Fodinicola acaciae: one gene and its partner. The protein of the gene in region 1 binds, or shares a complex with, the protein of each later gene. Links are inferred from orthologs where the notes say so. Each region holds a gene or a part of one and is shown in the gene's direction. Other genes may lie near its edges. The genes, in order: sucB and GNX95_RS22520.

What was found.
Region 2: sucB (region 1) and GNX95_RS22520 share a complex: the UniProt entries of both Bacillus subtilis proteins name them as parts of the 2-oxoglutarate dehydrogenase (OGDH) complex. The link is inferred for Fodinicola acaciae from one-to-one orthologs.

The regions. Positions count from the first base shown.
Region 1 is NZ_WOTN01000001.1:2,130,215-2,133,407, forward strand. Bases 261-3,147 are described here. They hold sucB (2-oxoglutarate dehydrogenase, E2 component, dihydrolipoamide succinyltransferase), read left to right. Parts: upstream 261-758; coding sequence 759-2,537; downstream 2,538-3,147. Other genes in these bases: lpdA (dihydrolipoyl dehydrogenase), read left to right, coding at 261-721; GNX95_RS09945 (TIGR01777 family oxidoreductase), read left to right, coding at 2,654-3,147. Outside these bases: more of lpdA, read left to right, coding at 1-260; more of GNX95_RS09945, read left to right, coding at 3,148-3,193. UniProt on the Bacillus subtilis protein: E2 component of the 2-oxoglutarate dehydrogenase (OGDH) complex which catalyzes the second step in the conversion of 2-oxoglutarate to succinyl-CoA and CO(2).
Region 2 is NZ_WOTN01000002.1:1,546,184-1,550,893, reverse strand. The notes cover bases 120-4,523. They hold GNX95_RS22520 (multifunctional oxoglutarate decarboxylase/oxoglutarate dehydrogenase thiamine pyrophosphate-binding subunit/dihydrolipoyllysine-residue succinyltransferase subunit), read left to right. Parts: upstream 120-516; coding sequence 517-4,323; downstream 4,324-4,523. Other genes in these bases: GNX95_RS22515 (DUF6104 family protein), read left to right, coding at 4,323-4,499; GNX95_RS22525 (lysozyme), read left to right, coding at 120-378. Also shown: more of GNX95_RS22525, read left to right, coding at 1-119. UniProt on the Bacillus subtilis protein: E1 component of the 2-oxoglutarate dehydrogenase (OGDH) complex which catalyzes the decarboxylation of 2-oxoglutarate, the first step in the conversion of 2-oxoglutarate to succinyl-CoA and CO(2).

The DNA.
Region 1 (3,193 bases):
CGCGTTCCGCAAGCGGAAGATCGCCTTCCACACCGGCACCAAAGCCACCCAGGTCGAGAAGACCGACAGCGGCGTCAAGGTGTCGCTGGAAAACGGCAAGGAGCTGGAGGCCGAGCTGCTGCTGGTCGCGGTCGGCCGCGGACCGGTGTCGGCCGAGCTCGGCTACGAAGAGCAGGGCGTACGCGTCGAGCGCGGCAACGTCGTGGTCGACGAGCTGTGCCGCACGAGCGTGCCGACCATCTCCGCGGTCGGCGACCTGATCGCCACGCCGCAGTTCGCTCACGTCGGCTTCCAGGAAGGCATCCTGGTCGCCGAGCGGCTGGCCGGCCTGGACGTGCTGCCGATCGATTACGCCGGCATCCCGCGGATCACCTACTCCGACCCCGAGGTCGCCTCGGTCGGCCTGACTTCCGAGCAGGCCAAGGAAAAGTACGGCGAGACCAACGAGGTGTCCTACAACCTGGCCGCCAACGGCAAGTCGCTGATCCTGCAGACGCAGGGTGCGGTCAAGGTGATCGCGGTCAAGGACGGCCCGGTGGTCGGTGTCCACATGGTGGGTGCGCGGGTCGGCGAGCTGCTCGCCGAGGCACAGTTGATCTACAACTGGGAGGCGTTCCCGGCCGAGGTGGCGCAGTTCATCCACGGCCACCCGTCGCAGTCGGAGGCCATCGGCGAGGCGCACTTGGCGCTGGCCGGCAAACCACTGCACTTCCACAACTGAAACCGCTAACGAGAAACTAGAGGGAGTCGCAACCGACATGCCGGTCTCCGTCAAACTGCCCGCGCTCGGCGAAAGCGTCACAGAAGGCACCGTCACCCGCTGGCTGAAGCAGGAAGGCGATCAGGTCGAGGCTGACGAGCCTTTGCTGGAGGTCTCGACCGACAAGGTCGACACCGAGATCCCGTCCCCGGCGTCAGGCACGCTGAGCAAGATCGTGGTCGCCGAGGACGAGACGGTCGAGGTCGGCGCCGAGCTGGCCATCATCAACGACGGCGGATCCGGCGAAGCCGCTCCGGCGCCGGCCGCCGAGGAGCCTGCCGCCGCTGAGCCGGCACCCGAGCCCGAGCCCGAGCCCGAGCCGGCCGCTGAGGCGCAAGCTCCAGCCGCCGAGCCGGAGCCGGCGCCGGCAGCAGCGTCTGGCGGCGACGGCGCGCGTACGCCGGTGAGCCTGCCGGCGCTCGGCGAGTCGGTCACCGAAGGCACCGTCACGCGCTGGCTCAAGCAGGTCGGCGACTCCGTCGCGGTCGACGAGCCGCTGTTGGAGGTCTCCACCGACAAGGTCGACACCGAGATCCCGTCGCCGGTGGCCGGCACCCTGCTGGAGATCACCGTCGGCGAGGACGAGACCGCGCCGGTCGGTGCGCAGCTCGCGGTGGTCGGCACGAGCGACGGCGCCGCGGCTCCTGCCGCAGCTCCTGCCGCCACGCCCGAGCCGGCGGCTGAGGCGCCTCAGCCTGCCGCTGAGCCGGAAGCACCGAAGCAGGAAGCACCGAAGCAGGAGGCGCCGGCTCCGGCGGCCGCAGCTCCGGCTCCAGCTGCTCCGGCTCCGGTTCCGGCTCCGGCTCAGCAGACCGCGAACGGTGACGCGTCCGGCGCGTATGTGACGCCGCTGGTCCGCAAGCTGGCCGCCGAGCACAACGTCGACCTGTCCAGCGTGCAGGGCAGCGGCGTCGGCGGCCGGATTCGCAAGCAGGACATCCTCGACGCGGCCGCCAAGGCCAAGGCCGCCGCGGCCGCTCCGGCTCCGGCCGCCGCGCCGTCGACGGCCCCGGCGCCGAGCGCCACCGGCGCGGTCAGCGACGCGGCCGCCGCGCTGCGCGGCAAGACCGAGCCGCTGTCGCGGATCCGCAAGCTGATCGCCAAGCGGATGGTGCAGTCGCTGCAGACCGCGGCTCAGCTGACCACGGTCATCGAGGTCGACGTCACCAAGATCGCCAAGCTCCGCCAGCAGGTCAAGAACGACTTCCTCGCGCGCGAAGGCGTGAAACTGTCGTTCCTGCCGTTCTTCGCGCTGGCCACCGTCGAGGCGCTGCGGCAGCACCCGCTGCTCAACGCGACCTGGGAGGACGAGGAGACCGTCACCTACCACGACGCCGAGCACCTCGGCATTGCGGTGGACAGTCCGCGCGGCCTGGTCGTACCCGTCGTCCACAACGCCGGCGACCTCAATCTGGCCGGCCTGGCCCGCAAGATCGCCGACCTGGCCGAGCGCGTACGCACCAACAAGGCCAGTCCGGACGAGCTCGGCGGCGGTTCCTTCACGCTGACCAACACCGGCAGCCGTGGCGCGCTCTTCGACACGCCGATCCTGAACCAGCCGCAGGTCGGCATGCTGGGCACTGGCTCGGTCGTGAAGCGCGCGGTCGTGGTCGACGACGAAGAGCACGGCGAGATCATCGTGCCGCGCTCGATGGTCTACCTGGCGCTCACGTACGACCACCGCCTGGTCGACGGCGCCGACGCGGCTCGCTTCCTGGTCACCATCAAGGAGCGGCTGGAAGGCGGCTCCTTCCAGAGCGAGCTCGGCCTGTCCTAGCGACACCGCCGCTTCTTCCGCGACCTCGACGTTTTGGAGGTCGACATGCCGGAAATGGCCTCCAAAACGTCAAGCTCGCGAACTCGACAGCTACTGGTACAAGCGAGGATGAGGTCATGCGGGTCGCGGTTACCGGAGCGAGCGGTTTGATCGGGTCGGCGTTGGTGCCGGTGTTGGTCGCCGACGGGCACGAGGTCGTGACGCTCGTACGGCGCGAGCCAGCGGCTGGCGAGGTGCGGTGGGACCCGGCGCGGCGCGAGCTGGATCCGGAGGTGTTCGCCGAGATCGACGCCGTCGTGCATCTCGCTGGTGCCGGCGTCGGCGACCGCCGGTGGTCGGCGACGTACAAGAAGACGCTGCTGGACAGTCGCATCGACGGCACGACGGCCGTCGCGGGCGCGTTGGCTGCGGTGGCCGCGGACGGGCGGGAGCGTGTGCTGCTGTCGGCGTCGGCGGTCGGATGGTACGGCGACGCGAGCGACCACGAGGTAGACGAGTCGAGCCCGCGCGGCGGTGGGTTTCTCGCAGACCTGGTGCGCGAGTGGGAGGCGTCGACCGGCCCGGCGGAGGATGCCGGCGTACGGGTCGCCCATCTGCGCAGCGGCCTGGTCTGCGACCGCTCCGGCGGGCTGATGCGCAAACTGCTGCCGATCTTC
Region 2 (4,710 bases), on another replicon or contig:
GACGGCAAGACGCTGCCTGGCGCGCTGGACATCGAGTGGAACCCGTATCCGGCCTCCGGCAACTCCTGCTACAACCTCAGCGCCGGCCAGATGGTCAGCTGGATCAAGGCGTTCAGCGACGAGTACCACGCCAAGACCAGCCGCTGGCCGGTCATCTACACGGCCACCTCGTGGTGGAGCGCGTGCACCGGCAACACCGGCGACTTCAGCTCCACCAACCCGCTGTGGGTGGCCAACTACAACGGCTCCCCCGGCACGCTGCCCTACAACTGGGGCGTCTGGACGATCTGGCAGTACGCCGACAGCGGCACCTTCCCCGGCGACCAGGACACCTTCAACGGGGCATACGACCGGCTGCAGGCGCTCGCCAACGGCTGACCGCATGGCCCCACGTGTGCGTCGGACGCACGCGCGGGGCCATGCCACCAAACTGTGACAGATCAGCCAGTACGTGCGTACGGACAGGTTTCTCTCGGGGTTTACCTACCGCGTAGCCTTGACACCGCAGTCGTCGTGATGGAAGAAGGCGAATTTACGGCCGTGTCGACCGAGAGCAGTTCCGCGGACCCATCCCTCACCTCGTTCGGACCGAACGAGTGGATCGTCGAGGAGATGTACGAGAAGTACCTGAACGATCCAGCAACGGTCGACGAGGCCTGGCACGATTTTTTCGCCGACTACAAGCCGATCCGCGGCGAGTCGGCAGGTCAGGGCGGCGGCCAGGCGACCCAGTCGCCCAACGGCCAGACCGCCACCAAGGTGACCGAGCCGCCGGCGCGGCCGATCCCCAAGCCGGGGCCACCGCCGTCGGCGCCGAAACCGCAGGCGCCGGCCGCCGCCAAACCGGCGGCGCCCAAGCCGGCCGCGCCCCAGCCGGTCCAGACCAAGCCGGCGGCACCCAAGCCAGCCGACACCAAGGTGCCGGCGCAGGCCGAGCTGCAGCAGCTGCGCGGTGCCGCCGCGCGGATCGTCAGCAACATGGACAACTCGCTGACGATCCCGACCGCGACCAGCGTGCGCGCGGTGCCGGCGAAGATCATCGCCGACAACCGGATCGTCATCAACAACCACCTCGCGCGCAGCGCCGGCGGCAAGACCAGCTTCACCCACATCATCGGTTACGCGATGGTCAAGGCGCTGGCCGCATATCCGCAGATGAACAACTCGTACGCGGTGGTCGACGGCAAGCCGACGCTGGTCGAGCCCCAGCACGTCAACCTCGGCATCGCGATCGACATGAAGAAGCCGGACGGTTCGCGCTCGCTGGTGGTCGCCGCGGTCAAGAACTGCGAGGACATGGACTTCCGCGGTTTCTGGCAGGCGTACGAGGACATCATCCGCAAGGCCCGCGGCAACAAGCTGACCGCCGAGGACTTCCAGGGCGTCACGATCAGTCTGACCAACCCCGGTGGCATCGGCACGGTGCACTCGGTGCCGCGGCTGATGCCGGGCCAGGGGACGATCATCGGCGTCGGCGCGATGGAATATCCGGCCGAGTTCTCCGGCATGGCCGAGGAGTCGCTCGCCGACCGCGCGATCTCCAAGATCATCACGCTGACCAGCACGTACGACCACCGGATCATCCAGGGCGCGGTCTCCGGTGAATACCTGCGCAAGATCCACCAGCTGCTGCTCGGCGAGGAGGGTTTCTACGACGAGATCTTCGCCAGCCTGCGGCTGCCGTACGAGCCGGTCCGCTGGGTCCGCGACATGGGCCGCCAGCACGAGGGTGACCTGGACAAGAGCGCGCGGGTGCTGGAGCTGATCCACTCCTACCGGGTACGCGGCCACCTGATGGCCGACACCGACCCGCTGGAATACAAGGTCCGCAAGCACCCCGACCTGGACATCCTGCAGCACGGCCTGACCCTGTGGGACCTCGACCGGGAGTTCCCGGTCGGCGGTTTCGCCGGCAAGCAGGTGATGAAGCTGCGCGACATCCTCGGCGTGCTGCGCAACTCCTACTGCCGCCGCGTCGGCGTGGAATACATGCACATCCAGGATCCGGAGGAGCGCCGCTGGATCCAGGAGCACGTCGAGGTGCACAACGACAAGCCGGACACCGAGAAGCAGAAGCACATCCTCGGCCGGCTCAACGCGGCGGAGGCCTTCGAGACCTTCCTGCAGACCAAGTTCGTCGGCCAGCGGCGGTTCTCGCTGGAGGGCGGCGAGAGCGTGATCGCCGCGCTGGACGAGGTGCTGCAGGCCGCCGCCGAGGCCGAGCTGGACGAGGTCGTCATCGGCATGGCGCACCGCGGCCGGCTCAACGTGCTGGCCAACATCATCGGCAAGCCGTACGAGAAGATCTTCGCCGAGTTCGAGGGAAACATCGACCCGGGCTCCTCACACGGCTCCGGCGACGTGAAATACCACCTCGGTGCGGAGGGCAAGTTCACCACCCCGGACGGCACATACACCACCAACGTCTCGGTGGTCGCCAACCCCAGCCACCTGGAGACCGTCGACCCGGTGCTGGAAGGCGTCGTACGCGCCAAGCAGGACCTGATCGACAAGCGGCTGCTGGGCTACACGGTCCTGCCGGTGCTGGTGCACGGTGACTCGGCCTTCGCCGGTCAGGGTGTGGTCGCCGAGACGCTCAACCTGTCGCAGCTGCGCGGCTATCGCACCGGCGGCACCGTACACGTCATCGTGAACAACCAGGTCGGTTTCACCACCGCTCCGGAGTATTCGCGGTCGTCCTTCTACTGCACCGACGTGGCGCGGATGATCCAGGCGCCGATCTTCCACGTCAACGGCGACGACCCGGAGTCGGTCGTACGCGTCGCGCGGCTGGCCTTCCAGTATCGCCAGGCGTTCAACAAGGACGTGGTGGTCGACCTGGTCTGCTATCGCCGGCGCGGCCACAACGAGGGTGACGACCCGTCGATGACGCAGCCGCTGATGTACGACATCATCGACACCAAGCGCAGCGTACGGAAGCTCTACACCGAGGCGCTGATCGGCCGCGGCGACATCTCGCTGGCCGACGCCGAGGCGGCGCTGAAGGACTACCAGGAGCAGATGGAGCGGGTCTTCCGCGCCACCAAGGACGCGCAGCCGCCGCGCGGCGACCAGGCCAACGGCCAGCCGGTGTCCAACCGGCCGGAGCCGGTGAGCACCGCGGTCAGCGCCGAGGTGTTGCGCAAGATCGGCGACGCGCATCTCAACCTGCCGGAGGGCTTCACTCCGCACAAGCGGATCGCGCAGCTGCTGCAGCGCCGTGCCGAGATGGCCCGCGACGGTCACATCGACTGGGCCATGGGTGAGCTGATCGCCTTCGGCGCGCTGCTGCTCGACGGCGTCAACGTACGGCTGGCCGGCCAGGACTCGCGGCGCGGCACGTTCGTACAACGGCACTCGGTGCTGGTCGACCGGCACAACGGCACGGAGTACACGCCGTTGAGCAACCTGGCCGAGGACCAGGGCCGGTTCTTCGTCTACGACTCGCTGCTGAGCGAATACGCCGCGATGGGCTTCGAGTACGGCTATTCGGTCGCCAACAAGGACGCGTTGGTGCTCTGGGAGGCGCAGTTCGGCGACTTCGCCGACGGCGCGCAGTCGGTAGTGGACGAGTTCATCTCCTCCGGCGAGGCCAAGTGGGGCCAGACCTCCGGTGTCACGCTGCTGCTGCCGCACGGCCTGGAGGGCCAGGGCCCCGACCACAGCTCCGGCCGGATCGAGCGCTATCTGCAGCTGTGCGCGGAAGACAACATGACGGTGGTCAACTGCACGACCCCGGCCAACTACTTCCACGCGCTGCGCCGGCAGGCGCTGACCACGCTGCACAAGCCGATGGTGGTCTTCACGCCGAAGTCGCTGCTGCGGCACAAGGCGGCGGTCAGCGAGGTGAAGGACTTCACCTCCGGCACGTTCCTGCCGGTGATCGACGACAACAGCGTCGACGCCAAGGCCGTGAAGCGCGTACTGCTCTGCTCCGGCAAGGTCTACTACGACCTGGTCGCCGCGCGCGACGAGCAAGGCATCACCGACACCGCGATCCTGCGGCTCGAGCAGCTCTATCCGCTGCCGATCGACGAGGTGCGCGCGGCGCTGTCGCGTTACCCCAACGCCGAAGACCACGTCTGGGTGCAGGAGGAGGCGGCCAACCAGGGCGCGTGGTCGTTCATCGCGCTCAACCTGCTGGAGCACCTGGAAGGCGTACGCCTGCGCCGCGTCTCCCGCAAGTCGGCGGCCGCGCCAGCCACCGGCTCCGGCAAGGTGCACGCCAAGCAGCAGTCCGACCTGATCGCCGCCGCGCTCCTCGGCGGCGCGACGGCCGGTGCCCGTACGACCACCGACGCCGCTCCGGCGAAGACGGACTGATGTATTTCACCGACAAAGGGATCGAGGAGCTGGACCAGCGGCGCGGCGAGGAAACCGTGTCGCTGGCCTGGCTCGCCGAGCGGCTGCGGGATTTCGTCGACCTGAATCCGGAGTTTGAGGTGCCGGTCGAGCGGCTGGCGTCGTGGCTGGCTCGCCTGGACGACGCCGAGGAGTAAGTACGCGGGTGGTTGCTGATTGTTGTGTTGGTGAGTGGTGCGTCTCTTGGTGGTTGCGCGGGTGAGTGGGGCGACCTCAAGGGAGGGAGCGCGTGGATGCCAATCGGTGTGCATAGGGGTCACGTATGGGAAGCAACCCGTCCGGATGGACGCCAAACGATCGCGCTGTAGCCGCTGACTGCGTAATACTTGTTTAACAAGACATCAAAAC